Regions from separate parts of the Enterobacter wuhouensis genome, predicted to be linked through region 1. Evidence: predicted binding sites of a transcription regulator. Region 1 holds the regulator's gene; each other region holds the start of a gene.
The links. Region 1 encodes CRP, which controls carbon source genes, mostly activating them, when cyclic AMP is high. Its sites were predicted from a motif close to ATGTGANNNNNNTCACAT; they were not measured.
Positions count from the first base shown of each region.

Region 1 (2,265 bases):
AGCCGCTTGTACTCGTGGTTTTTATTGGCGGCGAGCATGTGCAGCTGCTGATAGCACTGGCTGATCAGGTCGACCACCTTTTGCTGGCGCGCCAGCAGCGGCGGAAGGGATTTCTCCGGATCGGTGTGCTGGGTCAGCAGGGTATATTTGGCTTCACAGTAATCCGCCAGCTGCACGTAGAGCAGGCTCAGGGATTCACGCAGCGGCTGCTCCCGCCACAGCCAGAACCAGAACCAGTTAAACAGCCCGTACCACAGCGTGCCGAGGGCGTAGATGAGCAGCGGTTCCCATATCGGCATATTCCCCGCGAGGCTCAGGGTGAATATGGCGGCAATCAGCGAGGCGGGCAGCAGGCGCGCGTGAAGCGAACTGATCTCCGCCGTTACGCCGAGCGTCATCGCCAGCACGGTCAGGATCAGCGGGAGCGGAATATCACGGGCGAGCAGGAGCTGTACGGCAAGGCTACAGCCGGCAAACAGGCAGCCGCCGATAATCAGGCGCTTGAAAAAGCGTTTATGCGGCGTGTCCAAACCGGCGATGTTGCAGCAGGCGGGCACGAGGGAAAACAGCAGGCCTTGCTGAAGATGTCCGAGGATCAGGCCCACGGCCACGGGAAGGCACAACACCAACGTTTGTCGCAGTGCGTAGTTAACTTCCGGGTGATAAATCAGCCTGCGCCACATGGGGAATAGAGACAAAAACGGCGTGCCACCCTGAGATGGCACGCCGTTTGACCGAATTAACGGGTTCCGTAAACCACGATGGTTTTACCGTGCGCGGAGATCAGGTTCTGATCTTCCAGCATTTTCAGAATACGGCCTACTGTTTCACGGGAACAACCGACGATCTGACCGATTTCCTGACGGGTAATTTTAATTTGCATGCCGTCCGGGTGGGTCATTGCGTCTGGCTGTTTCGCCAGGTTCAGCAGGGTCTGTGCGATACGACCGGTCACGTCCAGGAACGCCAGGTTACCGACTTTTTCAGAGGTGACCTGCAGGCGACGCGCCATCTGGGAAGAGAGACGCATCAGGATGTCAGGATTAACCTGAATCAGCTGACGGAACTTCTTGTAAGAAATTTCAGCCACTTCACATGCTGTCTTTGCACGAACCCAGGCGCTACGTTCCTGGCCTTCTTCAAACAGGCCCAGTTCGCCGATGAAATCGCCCTGGTTCAGATAAGAAAGGATCATCTCTTTCCCTTCTTCATCTTTGATCAGCACTGCCACCGAGCCTTTAACGATGTAATACAACGTCTCGGCTTTTTCACCCTGGTGAATCAGAGTGCTTTTCGATGGGTACTTATGAATGTGGCAATGAGACAAGAACCATTCGAGAGTCGGGTCTGTTTGCGGTTTGCCAAGCACCATGCGCTGTTATCCTCTGTTATAAGCTGTCACCAGAGTCATAAGATGCATCCGGACTCTGGGGTTGCAATCGAATTCTTACCCATACCCTGGGAAGTCGGCTGTCGTAATTTTCGCAGCCAGTAAAGTTTGATGTCCTCTGCATACATGTGTAACGTCAATGTATTACTGTAGCATCCAGAGTGTTTTAGCATAGCTTTTGCCGCGTGTCTCCTGGTGTCTCGCTTCAGCATGATGCAGGTCGCCTTCCGTTGCGAGAAATGTAACGCGCGCGTAATCTGTCACCAAAAATGCAACGTTGGAGTTAATGAATATGCAAGCGCGTGTGAAATGGGTTGAAGGTTTAACGTTCCTGGGCGAATCCGCTTCCGGGCACCAGATTTTGATGGACGGTAACTCCGGCGACAAGGCCCCAAGCCCGATGGAAATGGTGCTGATGGCGGCGGGTGGATGCAGCGCGATTGACGTGGTGTCGATTCTGCAAAAAGGCCGTCACGATGTGACCGACTGCGAAGTGAAGCTCACGTCAGAACGTCGCGAAGAGGCGCCACGCCTGTTCACGCATATTAATCTGCACTTTATCGTGACCGGTAAAGAGCTGAAAGATGCCGCGGTATCACGCGCCGTAGACCTTTCTGCGGAAAAATACTGCTCTGTGGCGTTAATGCTGGAGAAAGCGGTAAAAATCACCCATTCGTATGAGGTGATCGAGGCTTAATCTTTTGGCGGGTGGCGCTTCGCTGACCCGCCCTACAAAAGCACGACCGTAGGCCCGGTAAGCGCAGCGCCACCGGGCAAAACAACTCACGCGATCTGCTTCCCTTCCATCAGTCGCTGGACCAGCGGCGTCATAATTAACTCCATCGCCAGCCCCATTTTTCCGCCCGGCACCACCA
Region 1 is NZ_CP142124.1:4,392,256-4,394,520, reverse strand. It holds gene VPX56_RS21045 (YccS/YhfK family putative transporter) at 1-683, opposite strand, end outside; gene crp (cAMP-activated global transcriptional regulator CRP) at 740-1,372, opposite strand; gene VPX56_RS21035 (OsmC family protein) at 1,683-2,087, shown strand; gene VPX56_RS21030 (phosphoribulokinase) at 2,174-2,265, opposite strand, start outside.

Region 2 (2,265 bases), 1.0 Mb from region 1:
GGACTATCGCCACGGCTTTGACGTGCTGGTTGGCCAGATCGACGGCGCGCTGAAGCTGGCTAACGAAGGCAAAGTGAAGGAAGCCCAGGCAGCAGCCGACCAGTTCGTGGCTACGCGCAACACCTACCACAAAAAATATCGTTAATTGGGTGCCTGAGCTGTACGTCCTTTCTCCGTGTGCGGGGGCACGCTCTGTACCCCCGCGCATGCTTGCTCCCTACTTACCGGAGCGACAATCCATCCTCGCTGTCACTGCAAAAGAATCGTTTCGAAAACTGATCTCGCACAGTGTTTTCCGCGTCACCAGCGTTAAGATGATTATTGTCAAAGCAATAATCATCAAAACTCCAGTGCCTGGGTTTTGGCGTTTCATGGATGCCTCCTTGCTGTAAAGCGGGCGAGGTAGCGAACTCCACGGTTGGACGTGTCGTTTACGGCCCCGCCCTGATTTAAATTCAGGTAGGGGCTTTCCACTTTCCGTCCCATGCATGAGACGGTCAGTCTCAAGCACCCGCAGCCACTCTAGCGAATCCCCATAAGAAAACCTTATCCACGTCACATTTCTACGAGCCTGCTCGGAAACTTTTCGACTCTGCTTGCCTGTTCATTGCCGCTGAATAGCGTGATATTCATCACGTAAATACAGCGGTTTATCCAGATTCACCGCATTTATGTGGCACAGATCACTGCTGCGGCTCGCCTTTCCACTTCGAAGTGGAAAACAACTCGCTACAAACAATTCCCCTGCAACGTTAGTTTTATTCCAGAGCCATTAACGGGGTAAGACCAGTGATTAACGGAGCGGTAATGAACGACGTTGGGGAACAGGCGGAGCAAACAGAGCAGCTCGCGAACACCATGCTGCAGCAGGTTTATGCCCTGCTGGCCAGACACGACATCATCCCTAATGCAGTGCAGGAGCAGATGCTGACCTCCCACGTTCGCGCGATGGCGCACCGGTCCGTGACCGGCGAGCCGCTGCCGGAGGTTGAAGCGGAGCTGTTCGACGAAATTTCACCCGATTCAATGCAACTCGCCCGTGAAGTGGTAGCGCAGTTTGGCAATCTTCCAGATGAAGAAGCCTGGCTGCTCTCCGTTCACTTCGAAGTCGCGAAAGACAACCTTTAAGGAGCAACACATGGAACAGATTACAGTCGTGATTGGCGATCGCCTGGGCAAAGGTCAGAAAGTGGCTGCCGGTGTGGAAAAAGCAGGTGGACGCGCGGTGGTTGTACCGGGCATGGCGGCGGATATGAAGCTGGGCGACATGATGAAAGCGGAAAACGCTACCTTCGGCATCTCCTTCTGCGGCAGCGGCGGCGCGGGTGCCATCACGGCCCAAACCAAATATGGCTACAAGGCCAAATACGGGATGCGTTCCGTGGAAGAGGGCGTGACCGCCATCAACGAAGGCTGCAACGTGCTGGGCTTTGGCTTTATGGATAAAGAAGAGCTGGGCGAGCGTCTGGTGCAGGCGTGGCAGAAGAAATACGGCGCATAAGCATGAAAGAACAGTTCACAACCACGGTGAGAGTGAAGGGCAAAGGTGACGCCAAAGCGCGCGCCTTTGCCGACGCGCTCAACCACGTTCAGGCCGCGGTGATGAAAACGTCACCGCATATCTTACTGCGTATTGAGCCACAGGATGTGCAGGTTGTTCAGGCGCAAGAAGCGGTGCGAAAAGAAGCGTTTCTGTTCTTCTTTCTGCGCCGGGAAAGACGCACCTACAGCGTGGAGCTGGATGTGACCGTCAACGTGACCGCCATCAATCTTGACCAGGTGGATTTCGTCACGCAACGCTGATTATTCATAAAAGGGCAGACTGATGTTCTTAATTATATTAATAAAATCGCTCATCATTGGCGGCCTCGTTGGCGTCGGTGTGGGAGCCGGGGCTGCACGCATGTTTCATGCGCCTACCACTCAGGGTATGGGCGCGTTTCGTACGTTGGGGGAGCTGAACTCCTGCGAAGGCGATCCGGCGTCTCACTTCTCCTTTGGGTTAGGCTTCTTCTTTAACGCCTGGGCCTCTTCCGTGGCCGCAGGTGCCTTCACACAGGACGTTGACCACCGCATCATCCCGAACTGGGGTGCTGCTGCACTGATGATCAAAAACCGTAACGTCGGCGAAACGCTGCACGATCCCCGCAAAATGGCAATTGCCTGCGGCGCGATCGGCATGATCGTCGTGACCTTCCTGAACCTGACCGCCTCCTCCGTTCCGGCTGCGCTTCAGGTCACCGCCGTGAAGGTGCTGGTGCCTGC
Region 2 is NZ_CP142124.1:579,810-582,074, forward strand. It holds gene cybC (cytochrome b562) at 1-145, shown strand, start outside; gene VPX56_RS22995 (Hok/Gef family protein) at 218-490, opposite strand; gene VPX56_RS02825 (glycine dehydrogenase) at 790-1,128, shown strand; gene VPX56_RS02830 (SFCGS family glycine-rich protein) at 1,139-1,501, shown strand; gene VPX56_RS02835 (DUF4312 family protein) at 1,504-1,803, shown strand; gene VPX56_RS02840 (DUF4311 domain-containing protein) at 1,826-2,265, shown strand, end outside.
Region 2: VPX56_RS02825 (glycine dehydrogenase) is a predicted target of CRP. The motif match lies at 672-689, and genes of this name have one in related genera.

Region 3 (2,265 bases), 1.3 Mb from region 1:
GGCAGTATTATCGGCATGCTGATCCTGTTCGTCCTTCTGGCGCTGCAGGTGCTGCCCGCGAAGTGGGTTAATCCCGGCTGCTTCGTCCTCATCCGCTATATGGCGCTGCTGTTCGTGCCCATCGGCGTGGGGGTCATGCAGTATTACGATGTGCTTAAAGCGCAGTTCGGCCCGATTGTCGTCTCCTGCGCGGTCAGTACGCTGGTGGTGTTCCTGGTGGTGAGCTGGAGTTCGCATATCGTGCATGGCGAACGTAAAGTCGTCGGGGAGAAAACAAAAAAATGATGGCTAATATCTGGTGGTCGCTGCCGTTAACCCTGGTGGTATTCTTTGCCGCACGCAGGCTCGCTATCCGTTTTAAGATGCCGTTGCTCAACCCGCTGCTGGTGGCGATGGTGGTCATTATTCCTTTCCTGCTCCTCACCGGCATTCCCTACGAGCGCTACTTTGCCGGGAGCAAAATTTTAAACGATCTGCTGCAGCCTGCCGTGGTGGCGCTGGCGTTTCCTTTATATGAACAGCTGCACCAGATCCGCGCCCGCTGGAAGTCCATCATCACCATTTGCTTTATCGGCAGCCTGGTGGCGATGGTCACCGGAACCTCGGTGGCGCTGCTGATGGGCGCGTCGCCGCAAATTGCGGCCTCTATCCTGCCGAAGTCCGTTACTACGCCGATTGCAATGGCCGTGGGCGGCAGCATCGGCGGTATTCCCGCGATCAGCGCTATGTGCGTGATTTTCGTCGGTATCCTGGGCGCGGTGTTTGGCCATACCCTGCTGAATCTGATGAAAATTCGCACCAAAGCCGCCCGCGGTCTGGCAATGGGAACGGCATCCCACGCGCTCGGCACCGCGCGCTGCGCCGAAGTGGATTATCAGGAAGGGGCGTTTAGCTCGCTGGCGCTGGTGATCTGCGGGATTATCACCTCCCTGATTGCGCCGTTTGTGTTCCCGATAATTCTGGCGGTAATGGGCTAAAATTTGCGATGCGTCGCGCAAATTTCATTTTGTTTTCATAAGTTGCATACATAATGAGAAGTGGATCACATATAAAGCCCTAACGGCTCCGTACACTACCGATCCATTAACCTTCATGAGGCACACGCCATGCATCCACGTTTTCAAACTGCTTTCGCCCAGCTCGCAGAGAATTTGCAATCAGCCCTGGCTCCGGTTCTGGCGGATGCGCATTTCCCCGCCCTGCTGACGGCGGAGCAGGTCACGACGCTGAAACAGGCAACGGGACTGGACGAAGACGCGCTGGCATTCGCACTCCTGCCGCTGGCCGCCGCCTGCGCCCGGGCAGATCTTTCCCACTTTAACGTCGGTGCCATTGCACGCGGCGTAAGCGGAACCTGGTACTTCGGCGGAAATATGGAGTTCCTCGGTGCGACCATGCAGCAAACCGTTCACGCCGAGCAGAGCGCCATCAGCCACGCCTGGCTGCGCGGTGAAAAAGCGCTGAGCGCGATTACCGTTAACTACACCCCGTGCGGCCACTGCCGCCAGTTTATGAACGAGCTGAACAGCGGGCTGCAGCTGCGCATCAACCTGCCGGGCCGCGCGCCGCATACGCTGGGCGACTATCTGCCGGACGCCTTCGGCCCGAAAGATCTCGAGATCAAAACGCTGCTGATGGACGAACAGGATCACGGTTTCGCCCTGTCCGGCGATGATCTGAGCCAGGCCGCCATCACCGCCGCCAACAAGAGCCACACGCCGTACAGCAAATCGCCGAGCGGCGTTGCGCTGCAGTGCCGCGACGGTCGTATCTTCACCGGCAGCTATGCGGAGAACGCCGCGTTCAACCCGACGCTGCCGCCGCTGCAGGGCGCACTCAACCTGTTGAGCCTGAACGGCTACGACTATCCTGACATTCAGCGCGCGATTCTGGCAGAAATTGCCGATGCACCGCTGATCCAGTGGGACGCCACCGCCGCGACGCTGAAAGCGCTGGGCTGCACCACAATCGACCGCGTGCTGCTTGCCTGAACCTTCCGGCGGGCAGAAATGCCCGCCCGTTTGCTGAAAAAGCCCTCAGTTGATTCACCGTTTCTTGCGCTAACCAGGCGGGTACAGTAGCCTGAGTAAACTTTCATCCACGAACGAGCCATCTGCATGTTAAAGCGCGTGTTTTACAGCCTGTCTGTCCTGATCGGCATACTGCTGTTGATCGTGCTGGGCCTCGACCGCTGGATGAGCTGGAAAACGGCCCCCTACATTTTTGATGACCTCCAGGATCTGCCCTATCGCCAGGTTGGCGTGG
Region 3 is NZ_CP142124.1:3,137,394-3,139,658, forward strand. It holds gene VPX56_RS15010 (CidA/LrgA family protein) at 1-285, shown strand, start outside; gene VPX56_RS15015 (CidB/LrgB family autolysis modulator) at 282-977, shown strand; gene cdd (cytidine deaminase) at 1,107-1,991, shown strand; gene sanA (outer membrane permeability protein SanA) at 2,118-2,265, shown strand, end outside.
Region 3: cdd (cytidine deaminase) is a predicted target of CRP. The motif match lies at 1,031-1,048, and genes of this name have one in related genera.